Regions from separate parts of the Caldalkalibacillus thermarum genome, predicted to be linked through region 3. Evidence: riboswitches for the same ligand, from Rfam matches in the RefSeq annotation. Region 3 holds a riboswitch; each other region holds the start of a gene.
What was found. A riboswitch is a leader RNA that binds a small molecule or an ion and turns the genes downstream of it on or off. The one in region 3 is predicted to bind thiamine pyrophosphate.

Region 1: linked by a shared signal. The riboswitch ahead of thiC (phosphomethylpyrimidine synthase ThiC) and the one ahead of thiT (energy-coupled thiamine transporter ThiT) in region 3 are both predicted to bind thiamine pyrophosphate.
Region 2: linked by a shared signal. The riboswitch ahead of thiE (thiamine phosphate synthase) and the one ahead of thiT (energy-coupled thiamine transporter ThiT) in region 3 are both predicted to bind thiamine pyrophosphate.
Region 4: linked by a shared signal. The riboswitch ahead of tenA (thiaminase II) and the one ahead of thiT (energy-coupled thiamine transporter ThiT) in region 3 are both predicted to bind thiamine pyrophosphate.

What each region holds. Positions count from the first base shown of each region.
Region 1 is NZ_BMKZ01000023.1:3,930-8,838, reverse strand. Features, by position in the region: gene motA (flagellar motor stator protein MotA) at 1-240, shown strand, start outside; gene motB (flagellar motor protein MotB) at 233-991, shown strand; gene IEW48_RS10100 (hypothetical protein) at 1,112-1,327, shown strand; gene thiC (phosphomethylpyrimidine synthase ThiC) at 1,352-3,124, opposite strand; TPP riboswitch at 3,316-3,429, opposite strand; gene uvrA (excinuclease ABC subunit UvrA) at 3,553-4,909, opposite strand, start outside.
Region 2 is NZ_BMKZ01000011.1:2,752-7,660, reverse strand. Features, by position in the region: gene nfsA (oxygen-insensitive NADPH nitroreductase) at 1-290, shown strand, start outside; gene htpX (protease HtpX) at 472-1,362, shown strand; gene yfkAB (radical SAM/CxCxxxxC motif protein YfkAB) at 1,504-2,676, opposite strand; TPP riboswitch at 2,795-2,885, shown strand; gene thiE (thiamine phosphate synthase) at 2,951-3,577, shown strand; gene thiS (sulfur carrier protein ThiS) at 3,638-3,838, shown strand; gene IEW48_RS05870 (thiazole synthase) at 3,842-4,648, shown strand; gene thiO (glycine oxidase ThiO) at 4,663-4,909, shown strand, end outside.
Region 3 is NZ_BMKZ01000018.1:15,427-20,335, forward strand. Features, by position in the region: gene IEW48_RS08740 (SprT-like domain-containing protein) at 1-392, shown strand, start outside; gene cls (cardiolipin synthase) at 462-1,832, shown strand; gene IEW48_RS08750 (YwiB family protein) at 1,910-2,395, opposite strand; gene thiT (energy-coupled thiamine transporter ThiT) at 2,400-2,948, opposite strand; TPP riboswitch at 3,083-3,187, opposite strand; gene speB (agmatinase) at 3,309-4,181, opposite strand; gene speE (polyamine aminopropyltransferase) at 4,266-4,909, opposite strand, start outside.
Region 4 is NZ_BMKZ01000010.1:34,779-39,687, reverse strand. Features, by position in the region: gene dapD (2,3,4,5-tetrahydropyridine-2,6-dicarboxylate N-acetyltransferase) at 1-393, shown strand, start outside; gene IEW48_RS05595 (N-acetyldiaminopimelate deacetylase) at 495-1,643, shown strand; TPP riboswitch at 1,748-1,849, shown strand; gene tenA (thiaminase II) at 2,215-2,889, shown strand; gene IEW48_RS05585 (D-alanine--D-alanine ligase) at 3,216-4,289, shown strand; gene IEW48_RS05580 (UDP-N-acetylmuramoyl-tripeptide--D-alanyl-D-alanine ligase) at 4,360-4,909, opposite strand, start outside.

The sequences.
Region 1 (4,909 bases), on a different contig from region 3:
GTGGCCACACTACTAGGTATTTTTACCGGTTATGTGCTCTGGCATCCCATGGCTAACAAGCTGAAGCGTAAGTCCCAACAGGAGCTGCAAATTAAACAGGTCATGATTGAAGGCATTTTGGCTATTCAAGAGGGAGTTTCGCCCCGTGTGATCGAAGACAAACTGCTGGCCTATGTTCCAACTAAACAGCGCCTGGTGAATGACACCGCCGTGCAAGAAGGGGAAGAGCTGGATGCGTAGATATAAAAAGCGCACTGATGAGGAGCATATAAACGAAACATGGTTAATCCCCTATGCGGATATGCTGACCTTGCTGTTAGCCCTGTTTATTATCCTCTATGCTTCCAGCACGCTGGATGCACAAAAACTGGAGCGCATTATTCAAACCTTTACCACAGCGTTTCAAGGGGGACAACCCGTGCTGCAATCTCCAGCCGTAACACCTGATGAAACAACGGAAGGAACAAACGATGAACAAGATGAAGAGGAAAGCCCTCAAGAAGAGCCAGGATCAGGCTTTAGAGAGAGGGAAATGGAGGAGTTGCGCCGTCTTCAGGAACGGATCAACACCTATATCAAGCAGCGTAACCTGCAACTGAGTCTTAAAACGGAGCTGACCGAAGCAGGGCTGATCATCACGATCCTGGACCATGCCCTTTTTGATTCGGGCAGCGCCGTCGTCAAACCGGATGCGGTCAAGCTGGCCCGGGAAATTTCTAATTTGCTGGTCTCAGATCCTCCCCGGCATATCGAGGTTTCCGGACACACCGATAATGTGCCCATTCACAACAGCCACTTCCGCTCCAACTGGGACCTCAGTGCCATGCGGGCCATTAATTTTCTAAAGATTATCCTGGAAAATGAGAACTTATCCCCTGAATACTTCAGTGTGCGCGGGTACGGCGAGTACAAACCAGTGGCCACGAACGACACAGCGGAAGGGCGCCAGCAAAACAGGCGGGTGGAAGTGCTGATTTTACCTAACTACTAGGCCTGCTGAGATAAAATGTTCATTTAGTTTTTCTTGGATAATTTGTCCCCACTCGTCATAGATATGGAACAAGCACTGATGACTTACCCAAATTCAACGATGGCGAAAGAGGGACTTTTTATGGAGTTGTTTGCATGGCTGCCCTCCCTTATTTTGTTCGGGGGATGCATCTACGTCATTTATCTGTTGTTGATGAAGGTGGTGCTTGTCCGCCGAATGGATTGCCAGGTTTGCTTATATTCTTTTAACTCTCCCTTGGGCAAGGTGAAGGTGGTTTGCCCTCATTGCGGTGCCCAATATATTATCCGCAAAGACAAAACTGTAAAGGGGCCTTAAGCGGCCCCTTCATTTGCCACACGGTTATTTGTAAAGCTGGCTGCCCTCCTTCTTAAATTCCTCCGCTTTTTCTTTTAAGCCTTTTTGAACGGCTGCTTCTATCTCCAAACCTTTTGTTTGGGCATATTCTCGGAGTTCGTGAGTGATTTTCATACTGCAAAACTTGGGGCCGCACATGGAACAGAAATGGGCGGTCTTGGCCCCTTCGGCGGGAAGGGTTTCATCATGATAGGCCCTGGCCCGTTCCGGATCAAGAGACAAGTTAAACTGGTCATTCCACCGAAATTCAAAACGTGCCTTCGACAGTGCATCATCCCTTTTGCGGGCATTGGGATGGCCTTTGGCCAAGTCAGCGGCATGAGCTGCAATTTTATAAGCGATGACCCCTTCACGCACATCATGCTTATTAGGCAAACCAAGGTGCTCTTTAGGGGTGACATAACACAGCATTGACGTTCCATGCCAGCCGATGACGGCTGCACCGATCGCAGAGGTAATATGATCGTAACCGGGAGCAATGTCGGTGGTCAGCGGACCTAAAGTATAGAATGGTGCTTCATGGCAGATCTCCATCTGTTTGTCCACATTTTCTTTCAGCAAATGCAGGGGCACATGGCCCGGACCTTCCACCATCACCTGGACATCATATTCCCAGGCTATTTTGGTTAACTCACCCAACGTTTCCAATTCGGCAAACTGGGCTTCATCGTTGGCATCCGCAATAGATCCGGGACGCAGTCCATCACCTAAAGAAACGGCGATATCATACTGATTCAGGATCTGACAGATCTCTTCAAAATGGGTATACAAAAAGTTTTCTTCGTGATGGGCCAGACACCACGCAGCCATAATGGAACCGCCCCGGGAAACGATGCCGGTCACTCTGCCCGCTGTTAATGGAATATATCTTAACAATACACCGGCATGGATCGTAAAATAATCTACCCCCTGTTCAGCCTGTTCAATCAGCGTATCCCGGTATATCTCCCATGTCAGATCTTCTGGCTTGCCGTTTACTTTTTCCAACGCTTGATAGATGGGTACTGTACCCACAGGAACAGGTGAATTGCGGATAATCCACTCCCGGGTCGTATGTATGTCTTTCCCGGTAGATAAATCCATAATCGTGTCTGCTCCCCAACGGATCGCCCAGGTCATTTTTTCCACTTCTTCAGCGACAGAGGAGGTGACGGACGAGTTGCCAATATTGGCGTTTACTTTAACATGAAAATGGCGGCCAATGATCATGGGTTCACTCTCAGGATGATTAATATTGACTGGAATAATCGCCCGGCCACGGGCAACTTCATCCCGGACAAATTCTGGAGAAACCCCTTCACGCAAGGCCACAAACTCCATTTCTGGCGTTATGATTCCCTGCCGGGCATAATAGCGTTGTGTAACCACTTTCCCTTTCTTGGCCCTGAGCGGTTTTCTGGCCGAACTTTGCGGAAGGTCACTGAACGGCCTGCCTTCACTCGAACGATATCCATTATCTTCAGGCTTTACTTTCCGGCCTTCGTATTCTTCCACGTCCCCTCTCTCCAAAATCCATTTTCTCCGCAGTGGAGGAAGCCCTTTCCTGAAATCGACTTGCTGTTCTGGATCCGTATAAGGCCCGCTTGTATCATACACTCTGAGAGGAGGATTTTTTTCTTCTCCCTCCGGCTTCAGTGTCGGTGATTGTTCAATTTCGCGCATAGGTACTTTAATATCTGGTCTGGAGCCTTGCACATACACTTTACGACTGCCCGGAGATGATGGAATCGAAACTTGTGGTTGAACATCATTCCCCATAAATAAAACCTCCTTAATTTAATGTGGTAAAGGAGGACATGATCCGGGTCAGTGAAGCTGAGCTACAGCACATAAGTTAATGGCAGCCATCGTTTAAAGCGCTTTGCAGCAAACTTAAAAGCCAGATCCTGGATATGGACCTGGCTTTCATGCGGCCGGATTGGCACAGGCAGCCAACACTGCCAACGTACTGTACCCGTTGTTTACTTCCCCACGCTGGTATTACCCAGATCAGGTCCAAAGGGTTAAGGAACTTCATCGCGTTCCTTTCTCAGCCTGGCTCACAGGCACCCCCAGTAATACTATTAGATTTTACACAAGTTAATATATCATAAAAAGTGTGGCAATTCAACCTGTTAAATATCCGTGTGATACCTAATCAGGCATCACACGGATAAACGGTGACAGCGGTTTATGGAACTTTATAGTCATACCTTGACGGTTTCTTGCTGTTTCATGCGCCGACGGTCCCGTTCCAAAATGGGCCCCAGATACTGGCCGGTATAAGAACGCTTGACCTGGCAGATTTCTTCCGGGGTGCCTGTGGCGACAATCTCACCGCCTCCGTCCCCTCCCTCAGGTCCAAGGTCAATTATATAATCGGCCACTTTGATCACATCCAGATGGTGCTCGATGACCAGCACCGTGTCCCCATTGTCCACCAGCCGCTTCAGCACTTCCAACAGGCGGCGGATGTCCTCGATGTGCAAACCTGTGGTCGGCTCATCCAGAATGTACAGGGTGCGCCCGGTGCTGCGGCGGTGCAGTTCGGAAGCCAGCTTCACCCGCTGGGCTTCCCCTCCGGACAACGTGGTGGCCGGCTGGCCCAGGCGCATATAGCCCAAGCCGACATCTTGCAAGGTTTGCAGCTTGCGCTTGATGCGGGGGATGTTCTGGAAAAAGTCAAGGGCTTCTTCCACGGTCATGTTCAGCACATCGGCAATCGTTTTCCCCTTATAGGTGACCTCCAGGGTTTCCCGGTTATAGCGTTTGCCCTTGCACACTTCACAAGGCACATACACATCGGGTAAAAAGTGCATCTCAATCTTAATGATCCCGTCTCCCCGGCATGCTTCACAGCGCCCACCTTTGACATTGAAGCTGAAACGGCCCTTTTTGTAGCCTCTCATCTTTGCTTCCGTGGTCTGGGCAAATACTTCCCGGATATCATCAAACACGCCTGTGTAGGTGGCCGGATTGGACCGGGGGGTCCGCCCAATGGGTGACTGGTCAATATTGACCACTTTATCCAGATGTTCCGTGCCTTTGATCTCCTCATGTTCTCCGGGTTTGACTTTGGAGCGGTAGTATTGCCGCATGAGCGCCTTGAGCAAAATTTCATTCACCAGTGTGCTTTTGCCTGATCCAGAAACCCCGGTGACACACGTGAACACGCCCAAGGGGATTTTGACGTTTACATTTTTCAGGTTGTTTTCCCGGGCCCCGATAATCTCCAGCCATTTGCCATTGGGCTGGCGCCGCTGGGCTGGGAGGGGAATAAATTTTTTCCCGCTGAGATATTGTCCGGTAAGGGAGTTGGGATTATTCATCACCTCTTCCGGCGTGCCCTGGGCCACCACCCGTCCCCCATGGGCACCAGCACCCGGACCAATATCGATTAAATGATCGGCCGCCAGCATAGTATCCTCATCGTGCTCCACGACCAGCAAAGTATTGCCCAAATCACGCATCTGTTCCAAGGTGCGGATCAAGCGGTCATTGTCCCGCTGGTGCAAACCGATGGAAGGTTCATCCAGCACATAGAGGACCCCCGTCAGCTTCGAT
Region 2 (4,909 bases), on a different contig from region 3:
ATAAAGTGTATCCCGTTTTTGGAATGTGTCTGGGTTATCCGGATCAAGATCCGGAAGTGAAACCTCGCCTTCCCCAATCCTGTGTCTATTTTGAAAACCGTTATCCAGATTTACATTCGTTAGCTGATGAACTGAAACAGTATGACCAAGAGGTCAAACAATACTATCTGCAGCGGACGAAAGGCAAACGTCAGGACACCTGGACAGATATGGTGGTCAAAACACTCTCTACTCCTTCCCGCACCCATATGAAATCGTTTTTGAAGGAACAAGGATTTCCATTAAAGTAAATGGAGTTGATTAATAAGCAGGCCGGATGATAGGGAGACCTGCTTTTGAATCAGAAGAATATGTAGACCGAGGTAAAAAAGTGACAAATCTGTGAACGTCAACGTATTTTCGGCAAAGGCTGCTGTAGAGAGGGTATAATGATGTGGGAACGAGAAACAACATTGGGATAGGGGGATGAGAATGGCTCGTCGTATTTTTTTCTTTATCTTAACTAACATTATGGTGTTATTAACCATCGGTATCGTTCTATCTCTTCTTTCTGTTTTGACAGGTTTTGAATGGTATCTGGCAGATGGACAGATTAATCTGGTCTCCCTGCTCATTTTCAGTGCGGTTGTTGGTTTTACAGGCGCCCTGATGTCTTTGGCCATGTCCCGTTGGATGGCTAAGAAAATGATGGGTGTCCGGGTTTTAGATCCTGATCAGCCCCTTTCTCCCCGTGAGCGCATGATTGTGGAGAAAGTGCACCGCTTGTCCAGGGCGGCAGGATTGACCCATATGCCTGAAGTGGGTGTCTATCAGTCTCCTGAAGTAAACGCTTTTGCTACCGGTCCGACCAAGAAGCGGTCACTGGTTGCTGTTTCTACAGGCCTTTTGGAAACCATGGATGATGAAGCGGTAGAAGGGGTGCTGGCTCACGAGGTGGCCCATATCGCCAACGGTGATATGGTCACTATGACCCTGCTGCAAGGAGTCATTAACACTTTTGTCGTCTTCTTCTCCCGGATTATTGCTTTTGCCGCTTCCCGCTTGGTGAAAGAAGACTTGCAACCCATTGTTCACTTTGTAGCGATTATCGTGTTTCAGCTCCTGTTCTCTATTCTGGGCAGCATCGTGGTTATGGCTTACTCCCGTCACCGGGAGTTCCACGCTGACCGTGGCGGGGCTGATTTGGCTGGCAAAGACAAAATGGTACATGCCTTGCGGTGCTTAAAAGCCTACGTCAACAGGGTTGACAACAGCCAGCAAGCGTTGCAGACCCTTAAAATCAACAATCAGCGTAGCTGGTTTAAGCTGTTTGCTTCCCACCCTGACTTGGATGAGCGCATTCGCCGTTTGGAAGCAAAATAATGAAGCAAAAACGCAGATTCTAGCAAGTGAAAATCCGAATTTTTCCCCTAAAAACACTTAAACGAGCCGAGAAACTGATATCTCGGCTCGTTTTAGTTCATGCCTTTTTCTATTCTAAGCGGAGAAGGATATTTGATTTGTTTAATCACTGCTTTTCTTCAAATTAATGCCGTGTCGGTTGCGGAAGTCAACCCCTTGGTAATAGGTATGGGTAACGAGAAGATTGGGACCGTTGCACTGGGCTTGGGGACAACAGCATTTCATAGGCTTGAAGGCTGGGTGCTCTTGCCAGCGTTCAAAACAGGTGGTCAAGGAGTCCTGTTCGATATGACCAAGAGGACCGACGTCTCCAAAGTCAGTAACGGTTACTTCGCCGGTAAAAATGTTGCAGTTTAAACGGTTGTGGCCATCGGGATCATTGCGAACGGTTGTATTCGGGGTGTTGTATATGCGTTTGATTAAAACCAGGTCTGCTTCGTTTTGACTGCACGCGTAGAAAGGAAGGGTGCCAAACAGGATCCACAAGTCCGGGTCTCGTTCATCTAGCAGACGATGGTAAGTTTCTCTCAATTCATCCAAGGTAAGCACCTGCATGTTCCGGGCAAAGTCACTGGGATACAAGGGGTGCACTTCGTGGCGCTGGCAGCCCATCTCTTTAATAAGATAGTGAATCTGTCCTATTTTATCCCGGGTAAAGGGAGTTAATAAAGATTCTGCCGAGACAAACACCCCTGCTTGAGCTAAGGCTTTGGTATTATCCACTAACCGCTGGAACGTTTTTTCGGCCTGGGCAAATGAGACTTGGTGCATGTGACGGGCATAGGCAATGTGATAAAAATCCTCCGCATCCCTGTAATTGTAGGAGATATGCAGCACATCCACATAAGGCAAAACCGATTCATAGCGGGACAGATCAAGGGTTAAGTTGGAGTTGATCTGAGTCTGGGCGCCTCTCTCTTTGGCGTAGCGCAGCAGAGGAACAATGTATTCAGCAATGATTTCCTTATTGTACATCGGCTCTCCGCCAGTGATGCTAAGTGTATCCAACAGTTCTACTTCGTCCAAACGTTTAAGTAACAACGACAGGGGGATGCGTGTTTCGGATTCTTTCACAGTTAGCACATCGCCAACGGCGCAGTGTTCACAACGCAAATTACACAGGTTGGTTACGGTAAACTCTACACTGGTCAGCCTGTTTGTCCCCAGCTCGTTGCGGCGAAACAAGGATTCCCAGGGATCAATATGCCGTTCATCAGGAAGCAGAGATTCTCTGTTAACGGGCTGTATCACCTGTTTCTCAGCTTGTTTGAGCATGCTGACTCCTCCTTTATTATTCTCCTTTATTTAACGACACCTTCGCGCTTTCGTCAACGATTGATTGACATAACTCCTAACTAAAGGTATGGTTAAAGTAAAAGGGAATATGAATGGTGCAATCGACTAGGGGTGCCTGTTTGGGCTGAGAGAGACCCTTATTACCTGATCTGGGTAATGCCAGCGCAGGGAAGTCGAATCCGGTGCTAAAGAACCTGATTCCACTTTCTTGCGTGCAGAAAGTGGTTTTTCTATTTTAAAGGGGGGTTCGGTCATGAAGGATTTTTCCTTATACGTCATTACAGGGGAACAGTTTTATCCGCATCGACATTATCTGGAGGTCATTGAAGAGGCTATTCAGGGTGGTGCCGATATGGTTCAATTGCGGGAAAAGAAGAAAACCAAGAGAGAGCTGTTAGACATGGCCCGTCAACTGAAAGCTTTATGTGACCGGTATAAGGTTCCCTTCATTGTCAACGATCATGTCGACATTGCACTGGCCGTTGATGCAGACGGGGTTCATTTAGGACAAGATGATTTGCCGCTGGAAGAGGCCCGCAAAATTTTGGGCCCCGATAAAATCATCGGCATTTCCACCCACAATCTGGAGGAAGCTAAACGGGCGGAAGAAGGAGGTGCCGATTATATTGGAGTTGGCCCCGTCTTTCCCACCAACACCAAAGAAGATGTGGTCGATCCCGTTGGTCTGGAGTACGTGCGGCAAGTGGTGGAACATATTCGCATTCCTTTTGTCGCTATTGGGGGCATCAAGCTCCACAATGTGGATCAGGTGCTGAAGGCAGGGGCCAAGCGCATCTCTATTGTCAGCGCTATTGTTGGTGCTGAAAATGTAAAAGAGGCAGCCCGCGCTTTTGCCCGCAAATTAGAAACGGTCCGGTAAACCTATCCATCAACAGACAGTGCTCAAATTAACGGACAGCGGTGCAAAGGAAGTGAAAGCATGAAAACGTTAATCGTCAACGGAAAAGAGACTCAGGTGGAGTGTGAAACGCTTGAAGAGCTTATCGAACATTATCAGTTAAATAAGCAACATGTGGTTGCCGAAGTAGACGGCCATATCGTGGACCGCTCAATGTGGGGGCAATATCAATTGGAGCCCGGGTCCAAAGTGGAGCTGGTTCACTTTGTAGGGGGAGGTTAAATGATGACGGCCAAAGCATCAAGGGAATCTATGTTGCGCAATGATCCGCTGGTGATTGCCGGGAAAACCTTACATTCCCGTTTTTTCCTGGGCACGGGACGTTTCCCTAATCCATATGTCCAAATTGAAGCGATTAAAGCCTCGGGAGCTGAGGTACTCACCTTTGCTATTCGCAGGGTTAACTTAGAACATCCGGATGAAGATGCCATCTTGCAACATTTAGAAGGGATGTCATTTACCTATTTGCCCAATACCAGCGGAGCCAAAACAGCTGAAGAAGCGGTGCGGATTGCCCGCTTGGCAAAGGCCTCAGGATTGTCGGACTGGATTAAAGTGGAGATTAGCGCCAACGAAAAAACCTTGCTTCCCGACCCGGTGGAGACACTTAGAGCGACGGAGCAGCTGGTGAAAGAAGGCTTCGTGGTGTTGCCATACACATCTGATGATCCGATTCTGTGTAAGCGGTTGGAAGAAGCGGGGGCGGCTGCCGTTATGCCTGGGGGTGCACCGATTGGAACGGGACTGGGTATATTGAACCCTTATAACTTGGGCCTGATTATTGAGGAAGCCAACGTGCCCGTCATTGTCGATGCTGGGTTAGGTTCGGCTGCTGATGTGGCCCAAGCTATGGAACTGGGCGCCGATGCTGTACTGATGAATACACCAGTAGCCAAAGCCAAGGATCCGGTTCGGATGGCCCGGGCCATGAAGCTGGCCATTGAAGCAGGCCGCTTGGCTTATCTGGCTGGACGGATTCCCAAGAAAAAATATGCAACGGCCAGCAGCCCCCAAAACTTTATTCTTAAATAAGAGAGTGGTTAATGATGGGTATCTTAACAACAACCAGACAAAGGGAAAGCTTATCATTTCCGGCCAGGCCCGCAGTGCCGCACAGCCCGCTCACCATTGTAGGCGGAGGTATTATTGGGCTGAGCATTGCTTTTGAGTGTGCCAAGCGCGGATTAAAGGTTATCGTATTAGAAAAAACAGCATGCGGGGGACAAGCGACAGGAGCTGCTGCCGGGATGCTGGCCCCTTATTCAGAAATCGGGGAAGATCCGGACGATTTTT
Region 3 (4,909 bases):
ACGGGCAGCGGACACCGCTTAAAATTGAAATCAGCAAGTACGCTGCCCACTGGATCGACAGGGAGATTTTTGTGGCCGTTTTGCTGCATGAGTTATGCCATTACCATTTGTTTATTGAAGGACGGCCCTATCATGACCACCATCCTGTTTTTGAACAGGAGTTAAGACGTGTAGGAGCGATCTCCACCCAGCGCGTTCAGCTGCCCCAAAAAGCATACAAACTGTATTGCCAACGCTGCGGAGGATACCTCGGCTTACGCCGGAGGATTAATGTTGGCCATTACCGCAGTATATGCTGCCGGGCTCCTATTCTAAAAGCAGAAACCTGGCTGGGTGAGTTTCGCTATGACGGACACATCTTGAAAAACAGCAAAGTTCGTCTGCCGGAGTGATATTTTCGTTGATCATCTCCAATACTATAAGATACACATGCTTGGAAGGCAAAAAGGAGATGATCCCTGTTGACCTTATTGATAATCGTGTTGATTGTGACCGGCCTGGCTGTCCTAGCTGTGGCCTATGTCGCGGGACAGCATGTTTACTTGCGGCGGCAGTTTCAAAAAAAGGCGCAGGCAGACCAGCGCTTGTTCCAGCGGGTCAGACACAATCTGAACGAACGCCTTTCGGTTCAGGAAGCGGAACAACGCTTTAAACTTGAGCCCCACACCGAGGTGCTCCGTTTTATCCAAGGAAACACAGATTTTCCCCTCACCCAAAATGACCGCTTGCGCATTCTGAATAACGGGGAAGCGTTGTTTCCCGCTCTGTTTGAGGAAATAGACAAAGCACAGCATCATGTACATATTCTTTTTTACACGGTTCAGGATGATCATATCTCTAATCAATTGTTTGAGAAACTGGAGCAAAAAGTACAGGAAGGGGTTGAGATCCGCCTCCTGGTTGACGGGGTGGGCAGCCATACCCTGATTGGGGGGGAAAGGTTTAAGGCGTTGCAAAAGCAAGGCATCCAGTGCGGGGTGTTTGCCCCTCCCCGGCTGCGCTTTTTGCCGTACATGCACTTCCGCAATCACCGCAAGATTGTGGTGATTGATGGCAAGGTAGCCTTTACGGGGGGATTGAATGTAGGGGATGAGTATTTACACCGGGATCCCAACACAGGCTTTTGGCGGGATGTTCACGTGTTAATCGAAGGGGAAAGTGTACTGCTCATGCAGCGTATTTTTGCCACAGACTGGTACTACACCACTGGAGAGATGTTGGAGGAAAACGATCAGTATTTCCCCACCTTTACCCGTCAGGAAACCCATCAGCGGGATCAACAAACCATCCTGGCCCAGGTCGTACCCAGCGGACCGGATATGACCCGTCCCATAGCCAAGGACAGTTATCTTATCGCCATCCACAAGGCCAAAAAGCGGATTTGGCTGGGCACCCCTTACTTTGTCCCCGATCAGGAGATCATCGAGGCTCTGAACGCGGCCAGGAAAAGAGGGGTCGAAGTGAAACTGATCGTGCCTAAACGGACAGACAACCCTTTCGTCCACTATGCCTCCTTCCACTTTCATAAACAATTGCTGCCGGCCGGTGTAGAAATCTATCTGTACCACAAAGGCTTTTACCACGCCAAAATGGCTTTGGTGGACGATTATATTGCCAATATCGGCAGTGTCAACCTGGACAGGCGCAGCTTTCATTTTGACTTTGAAGCAGGGTTATTTATCTACGACCGTCACGTATACCGCCAAGTAGAGGCGATCTTTAAGCAAGATTTGCAGGACTGCCGGCAGCTGAAAGCGGAACAACTGTTTCAGCAGCCATGGTGGATCAGGACAGCGACACAGTTGTCATTGTTAATGGCACCTTGGCTCTAAAACACAACTGCCCGAAAGGAGCCAGACATTAAGAAACGGCTTTCTCCTGGACAGACCAGGAAAAAGCCGTTCTCCTTTTAGGCTTTCAGTGTCACTGTAAAGCGAATGTCCCCTACTTGATTGCCGTTAAGGGACAAATGATAGGCCCAGTGCAGTTCCCCGCAACGGTCTTCTCGACAGTGGTTTAAGTTGGTTGAGTTCTCGGAGCCCAGGGGCAAGGTTGTGCCCAACGGTTGAAACCGATAAGCCGTCGTATGGGTCTCCATGTTCAACGCCCCATAGGGTGTGTGATAGATCCCTTGTGTGGTACTGTTAAGCCGGTATTCATGGTTCATGCGGACCGCGCCATGACGGATGACCGTAACTCTATCCTGCTCAATCTTCAACGTGTTGTCTATGGGGCCGTCTTCTGTTTGCTCCCTAAACTTGAGATAGTATATTTCTCCTTTGCGGTACAAGGTTCCCTTTAAGTGCTGGATCTCTTCATCCACCGGTTGGCCGTGTTCAAACCTCTGGGCATGAATATGCAGCTTGACAGGTTGTTTTTCAACCGTTGGACTCATCTGATCACCTGACCTGCAAGAGTTGGGGACGCATCTTGATCAAGAAAATGACAATCAACAGGCTGATGATCATTTCCGGCAGTAAGTAAGACAAGTTATACAAAGCAGAATAGATGGCGACAGGCATCCCTTCCGGGGCATAGGCCCCAAACCAAACCACCCCGGAGACAAAATGGCTCAAGAAACGCAACCCTGAGGCCAGCACAATCCCCGTTGTGGCCAGGCCTATCATTTTTCCTGGTGTGTGGGCCTTATTAAGGGCGAACAGTCCTGCTGTTCCCAACAGGGCAAAAGCCAAGGGGTAATCCAGCACCAACTGCACGGGATGAACCACGTAACCACCCACCAACGCTTTGATCAGCCCCACAACGAGCCCGGCGGTCAAACCAGCGGCCACTCCCCGGCGCAAAGCCAAGACAAAGATAGGCACCATTACCAGTGAAATGGAGCCCCCATAGGCCCATAACGCCCCTAATTTTATAAAACTGAAGACATAAGCCACAGCAGCCATCATCGCCGTTTCGATCAAAACAAGCAGGCGTTGCCGTTCCATCATGCTTCCCTCCATGTAAAGTTTGACAATAATAAAAACCACTCCCGGAGGAGTGGCAGAAACAGAAATGTATCCTTAATCAGATTGTCCCAGGATCCGTTGTGCCAATTGTGGCCAGTTCGACAACCTGAAAGACCACTTCTGTTCCACTTTCCTCCGCTAGCATGACCTAGATCAGGTTCAAAGGGTTGGGGCCGCCGCCCCTCTCAGCCCGCCTCTGGGCACCCCTAGTGGAACACGGTCAACATCTATGGGATGTTTGCCTCTATTATAACATAAGAATGAGTGGCAAATATGATTAATCCCTAGTACAAACATATTTTTTTAACCTGTTACCTTTAAAGGCATTATGGCAACCCATTATTTTACCCAGCCCAACAGCATCTCCCGCACCAGCTTGGCAGCCACAATTTGCGTTTTCTCCGTTGGATCATACACGGGTGCCACCTCCACCAGGTCCGCCCCCACGATCTCAACATCCGCTTTGGCCAAAAGATGGATCGCTTCCAACAGTTCAGCCGAGCTGATGCCTCCCGCTTCGGCTGTGCCTGTGCCAGGGGCAAAAGCAGGATCAAGGACGTCAATATCAATGGTCACGTAAACCTTTTTACCGGCCAGTGAGGGTAACGCTTTTTTTAACGGCTGGGCCACTTCAAAGGGGTAAAAATGCATACCGGACTCACGCCCATACTTAAACTCTTCTCTGGTTCCCGAGCGGATGCCGAACGAATAGACCCGCTCCGGCCCCAACAGCTGGCATGCTTTCTTAATGGGCGTCGCGTGAGAGAGCGGTTCTCCTTCGTACTCCTCCCGCAAATCGGCATGGGCATCAATATGGATGAGATAAACATCCTCAAACCGGCGCTTGACTTCTTGAATGATGGGCCAAGTGACCAGGTGCTCACCCCCAAGGCCCAAAGGAAATTTGCCATCGGCCAGCACCTTGCGCACAAATTCTGCAATCAGTTTTAAGCTGCGGCCCGGATTGCCGAAGGGCAGTGGAATATCTCCCGCATCAAAATAACGGACTTCTTCAAGATGACGGTCCAAATAGGGGCTGTACTCTTCCAGCCCAATGGACACTTCCCTAATGCGGGCCGGTCCAAACCGGGATCCCGGCCGGAAGCTGACTGTGAAATCCATGGGCATGCCATAGATCACCGCCTCGCTTTCCTCATAATGGGGATGGCTGGCGATGAACACCTGCCCCGAATAGGCTTCATCAAAACGCATAGCAACCTCCTCCATTTCCTGCTGTGGCTCTTTGAGGACCTTTTTCAATACCAGCAGCTTAAACTGGCGCACCAATATGAAAGCTTACTCAGTCAAATCTTTAACAAATTTAGGCAAGGCGAACGCCGCTTTATGCACTTCCGGCGTGTAATACCTTGTCTCAAATGCCAACTGCTCAGGCAAACTGGCCTTGAGAGGGTCATGTTGTTTGGAACCGATGGTAAAGGTCCACAAACCGCTGGGATAGGTGGGAATGTTACAGGTATACAAGCGCGTAATGGGGAAGATTTCCTTCACATCGGCAAACACCTTGCGGATTAAGTCTCCGTGAAACCAAGGATTGTCTGTCTGGGCGACGAACAAGCCCTCATCCGTTAAGGCCTCAAAAATACCTCGGTAAAATCCCCTTTCAAATAACTTGGTTGCCGGGCCAACCGGCTCGGTGGAATCAACGAGGATCACGTCATATTCGTTGCGATGCTGGTGGATGTGCATAAATCCGTCATCCACCAGCACCTCAACCCGGGGGTTATCCAGTTCTCCAGCAATGTTGGGCAGAAACTTTTTAGAGTACTCAATCACTTGCCCGTCTATCTCAACCAAAACAGTTTTTTCGACACTCGGGTGTTTCAATACCTCACGGATGGTTCCCCCGTCCCCTCCTCCTACAACCAGCACTTTTTTGGGCCGGGGATGGGTGAAGAGCGGCACGTGGCTCATCATTTCAT
Region 4 (4,909 bases), on a different contig from region 3:
AAAAATGCTGTGATTATGATGGGGGCTGTCATTAATATCGGTGCTGTAATTGGTGAGGGCACGATGGTCGACATGAATGCAGTGATCGGCGGCCGGGGGACTATTGGAAAAAATTGTCATATTGGGGCAGGAGCAGTTATTGCCGGTGTCATTGAGCCTCCTTCAGCTAAGCCAGTCGTCATCGAAGATAATGTGGTCATTGGCGCCAATGCGGTCATTCTAGAAGGAGTGCGTGTAGGCAAAGGTTCCGTTGTAGCGGCCGGCGCCGTTGTCACTGAGGACGTCCCTGAAAATGTTGTCGTAGCCGGTACACCTGCCCGCATTATTAAGCAAATTGATGAGAAGACAAGGGCAAAAACTGAAATTAAACAGGAATTAAGACAACTGAAATAAGAGTAACGGAGCATGTCCACTCACCGCAGCCTTCCCTATTATTATTGAAGAGGGGGAAGGCCCTTATTTATATCATAGGTACCGTAAAGGAGTAGTTAGAGATGGATCTCACTCAATTTGTTCAGATACGGCGTGATCTCCATCAAATCCCAGAACCTGGATTTAAGGAATATAAAACTCAGCAGTACATCCTGGATTACTTGAGGCAATTACCCGGGGAGCACTTAGAGGCAAAAACGTGGAGAACAGGTGTTTTAGTTAAAATTAAAGGTAAACAGCCCCGGCAGACCATTGGTTACCGGGCCGATATGGATGGACTGCCCATTCAGGAGCAAACGACGTATAGTTTTAAGTCCAAACATCCAGGTTATATGCATGCCTGCGGCCATGATGTACATATGGCCATTGCTCTCGGTTTGGTCACCCATTTTGCCCGCCAACCGGTTGATGATAATGTACTGGTCATTTTTCAGCCGGCAGAAGAGGGGCCAGGGGGTGCCCAGCCCATGCTGGAGAGTCAGGAGTTTCAGTCCTGGAAACCAGATCTGATGCTCGCCCTGCATATTGCTCCTGACTACCCGGTGGGTACCATTGCCACCAAAGAGGGGATTTTGTTTGCCAATACCTCAGAATTGTTTATCGATTTTACCGGACGGGGCGGGCATGCCGCTTATCCCCATCTGGCCAATGACATGGTGGTGGCGGCCAGCCATTTTGTTACCCAGCTGCAGTCAGTGGTTTCCCGCAATATTGATCCCCTTGATTCGGCTGTCATTACCATTGGAAAAATTACCGGGGGAGAGAAACAAAACATTATCGCTGAAACTGCCCGGGTGGAAGGGACGATTCGGACCTTATCCATGCAATCGATGAATAAAGTGAAAGGGCGGATCGAAGCACTGCTTAAGGGCATTGAAGCGGGGTTTGAATGTTCAACGGCCCTTGACTATGGCGCCAATTATTGTCAGGTATACAATGATCCTGCCTTAACCCGCCAGTTTATGAACTGGGTCAACACTCAACAACATGTGCGGTTAATCGAGTGCCAAGAGGCGATGACAGGAGAAGATTTCGGCTACTTCCTGCAGGCCATTCCCGGATTTATGTTTTGGCTGGGTGTAGACAGCCCCTACGGCTTACACCATGCCCGGCTTGAGCCAAAGGAAGAAGCGATTGGTGTGGCGATCAAGCTGCTGATCGATTATATCACATGGAAGAGTGGGCAAGATGAAGCGGCAATAGAACAATAGGGGCAGGAAAATGAATAATGTTTAATGAATTAATTTTTAGGTTGTCAGCTTAAAGCAAGTATGCTACCCTATAATTTAGAATCTTACTACAACAGCATATTGCGGAACTCCACTAGGGGTGCTGTAAGGCTGAGAGAGGTATTAAACCTCAACCCTTGGAACCTGACCTAGGTAATACTAGCGTAGGGAAGTGGAGTCATGTCAGCGTCGCCTTGTTCGGCTGTGCCTGCACGGTCTGATAAGGAAGCACAGGCAAATCCATGTTTTATGCAGTGATTGATTTCTCTTCAATAACAGGCCGTTTGGGTAATCGCTTTATTGATCTGGTTCAATGTTCTGAATGCTGACTGACCACTCCTACCTAGGAGTGGTTTTTATTTTTCAGGAAAGGAGGCGTATCGATGTCGGACAGCTTGATTTTAAATGGACATATTGACGCCGCTGCAGTTGAACAAAGTGAATGAATCTTTGGATATTCACGAGCTCATCCAATTCATCAAAGTGATGGTCCAGTTTATTTATCAATGGTGCAGTACGCCGAAATCTGTAACGACGTGAAGGAGGAAGTGCGATGAAGTTTAGTGAGCGGTTATATCAAAAAGTGAAGCCTGTCTGGGAGAAAAACCACCAGCACCCCTTTGTGCAAGGGATCGGTGATGGCAGTTTAGAGAAGGATAAGTTTCGTTTCTATATGATCCAAGACTATCTTTATTTGATTGACTATGCCAAGTTGTTCGCCTTGGGGGCGGTCAAAGCTCACGATGTGGCCACTATGGGCCGTTTTGCCCGGCTGCTGGATGCCACTTTAAATATGGAAATGGACTTGCATCGCCAGTATGCCAAAAAGTTTGGCATCTCCGAACAAGAGCTGGAACAGGCCCAGCCAGCCCCAACGACTCTGGCCTATACCCATTATATGTTGCATGTGGCCCAAAACGGCACGCTGGCAGAGCTGGTGGCCAGCCTGTTGCCCTGCATGTGGAGCTACCACGAGATCGGCCAGGCACTCAATCAGATTCCGGGTGCCAGTGAACATGAATTCTATGGGGATTGGATCAAGATGTACGCCAGTGAGGAGTTCGGGGAATTGGCCCAATGGACCATTGATTTATTGGACGAAGAAGCGGAGGGCAAACCTGAGAGGGAACTGGAGCGTCTGGAAGAGATCTTCTTAAACACGTCCCGTTTTGAGTATCTCTTTTGGGAGATGGCCTATCACAAGGAGATGTGGCCGACTGATGATTAATCCTGAAGGCCTGGTTGAACAGGAGAAAGAGCAGTCGCTGCTTGTCTTTGACAATGTCTGTTTTAGTTACCCGTCACAAGATGCCTTGATGAGGAGACAATTCAATCTCCCAAAGATTTGGAAGGACGGCCGAATGGCTGCTGGAAGGTGGCTTGATAGAGGAGATTCCTCCCGTTGAGGAGATCTATTTCAACCTGGACAGTGAAAAATAACCAGTCAGAAACGAATACTCTCCTTAGAATAAACATGATATAATCATAGCACATGATGTCTCCATCGGCATATATATGTAAATAATTATTGCGGCTAAAGGAGAGTTATTCTGCATGAGTGATAAACAGGTACTGGGTTTGATTTACGGGGGAAAGTCAAGTGAACATGAAGTTTCATTGCGCACCGCTTTCTCCATCTTGCAGGCCATAGATTATGATAAATGGACAGTGATTCCGCTTTATATTCAGTTGGATGGCATGTGGGTGGAAGGGAGCAGTTTACAAAAGCCGCCTTCTGCTGTTGCCGAGCTCAGATTGGCCACTAATCGCCATCCGGACCTGTTAAAGCTGAAGGAAACGGTGGATGTTGTGTTCCCGGTCGTTCACGGTCCGTATGGGGAAGACGGCACTTTGCAGGGCTTGTTGGAGATGATCGACGTCCCTTATGTAGGATCAGGTGTGCTGGGTTCCAGTCTGGGAATGGATAAAGTGATGATGAAAAGAATGTTTGCTTTACACAATTTGCCTCACGGAGAATATTTGGCCTATACCCGTCAAGAGATTGACAAGAGGCTGGAGTCCATCTGTACAGAAATTGAAGCTCAGCTGGGTTATCCTGTCTTTGTTAAACCGGCCAACCTCGGCTCAAGTGTGGGCATCAACAAGGCTAAAAACGAGAAACAGCTGGTCAAAGCCCTGACCGAGGCAGCCGCGTTTGATCATAAAGTGATTGTGGAAGCATTTATTAATGGCCGGGAGCTGGAAATCGGTGTCCTGGGAAATGATGCAGACAAGTTGCAAACATCAGCGGTGGGCGAGATTGTCAGTACAGCCGAGTTTTATGACTATGAATCCAAATATAAAGATGGTGGAGCTGAGTTATTTATTCCGGCCAAAATCCCTGAGCGGGTGGCTAACGAAATGGCCCAGCTGGCCAAAGAAGCTTTCCTTGCTTTGGATTGTGCCGGTCTGGCCCGGGTTGACTTCTTTTGGGATGAAAAAGAAGATCAGTTATATTTGAACGAAATCAATACCATGCCTGGCTTCACGGAGTACAGCATGTATCCGCTGCTGTTCAAAAAAACGGGAGTCTCTTATCAGGAGTTAGTTGAAACATTAATTCAACTGGGGCTTGAACGCTTCAGGGAAAAAAAGAAGATCCGGGTTATTGCCCCAAGCTTGGAATAGGTAACTAAAAGCCGATTCCTGTCCCTGTGTCGTACAGCATGAATAGAGGGACGGGATCGGCCTTCTGCTTTTATGAGAGCAGTAACTCGATAATTTTTTCAAGCTTCATGCCCCGTGATGCTTTAAGCAGGATCACATGTTCTGGCGTCAGGTACGGTTTGAGCGCCTCAACGGCTTCTTCGTGAGTGGACACATGGGTCCCGCCCGCTGCTTTGGAGATCAGCGACGATTTTTCACCAACCGTAATCACAGTGAGCGGTTTGTTTTTTATATACTCGCCCACTTCCGTATGCAGCTTGTCAGACTGGTCTCCCAGTTCAAAGATGTCACCGAGCACAACGACTTTTTTCCGATTTGGATAGATATGCTCAAAAGTGTCAATGACCACTTTCATGGATGTCGGGCTGGCGTTATAGGCATCGTTGATCAGGATGCTGCCGTTAGGCCCGTCCATCGTTTGAAAGCGCATGTCCGAAACAGAAATGGACATCATCGTTTGTTGCAATGTCTCCAGGTTTATGCCTGACCGGTAGGCGATAAAGGCGGCAGGCAGCAGGTTGGAGATATTGTGTTCGCCAAACATGGGCATGAAACAGGAAACAGACTGGCCATCCACATGC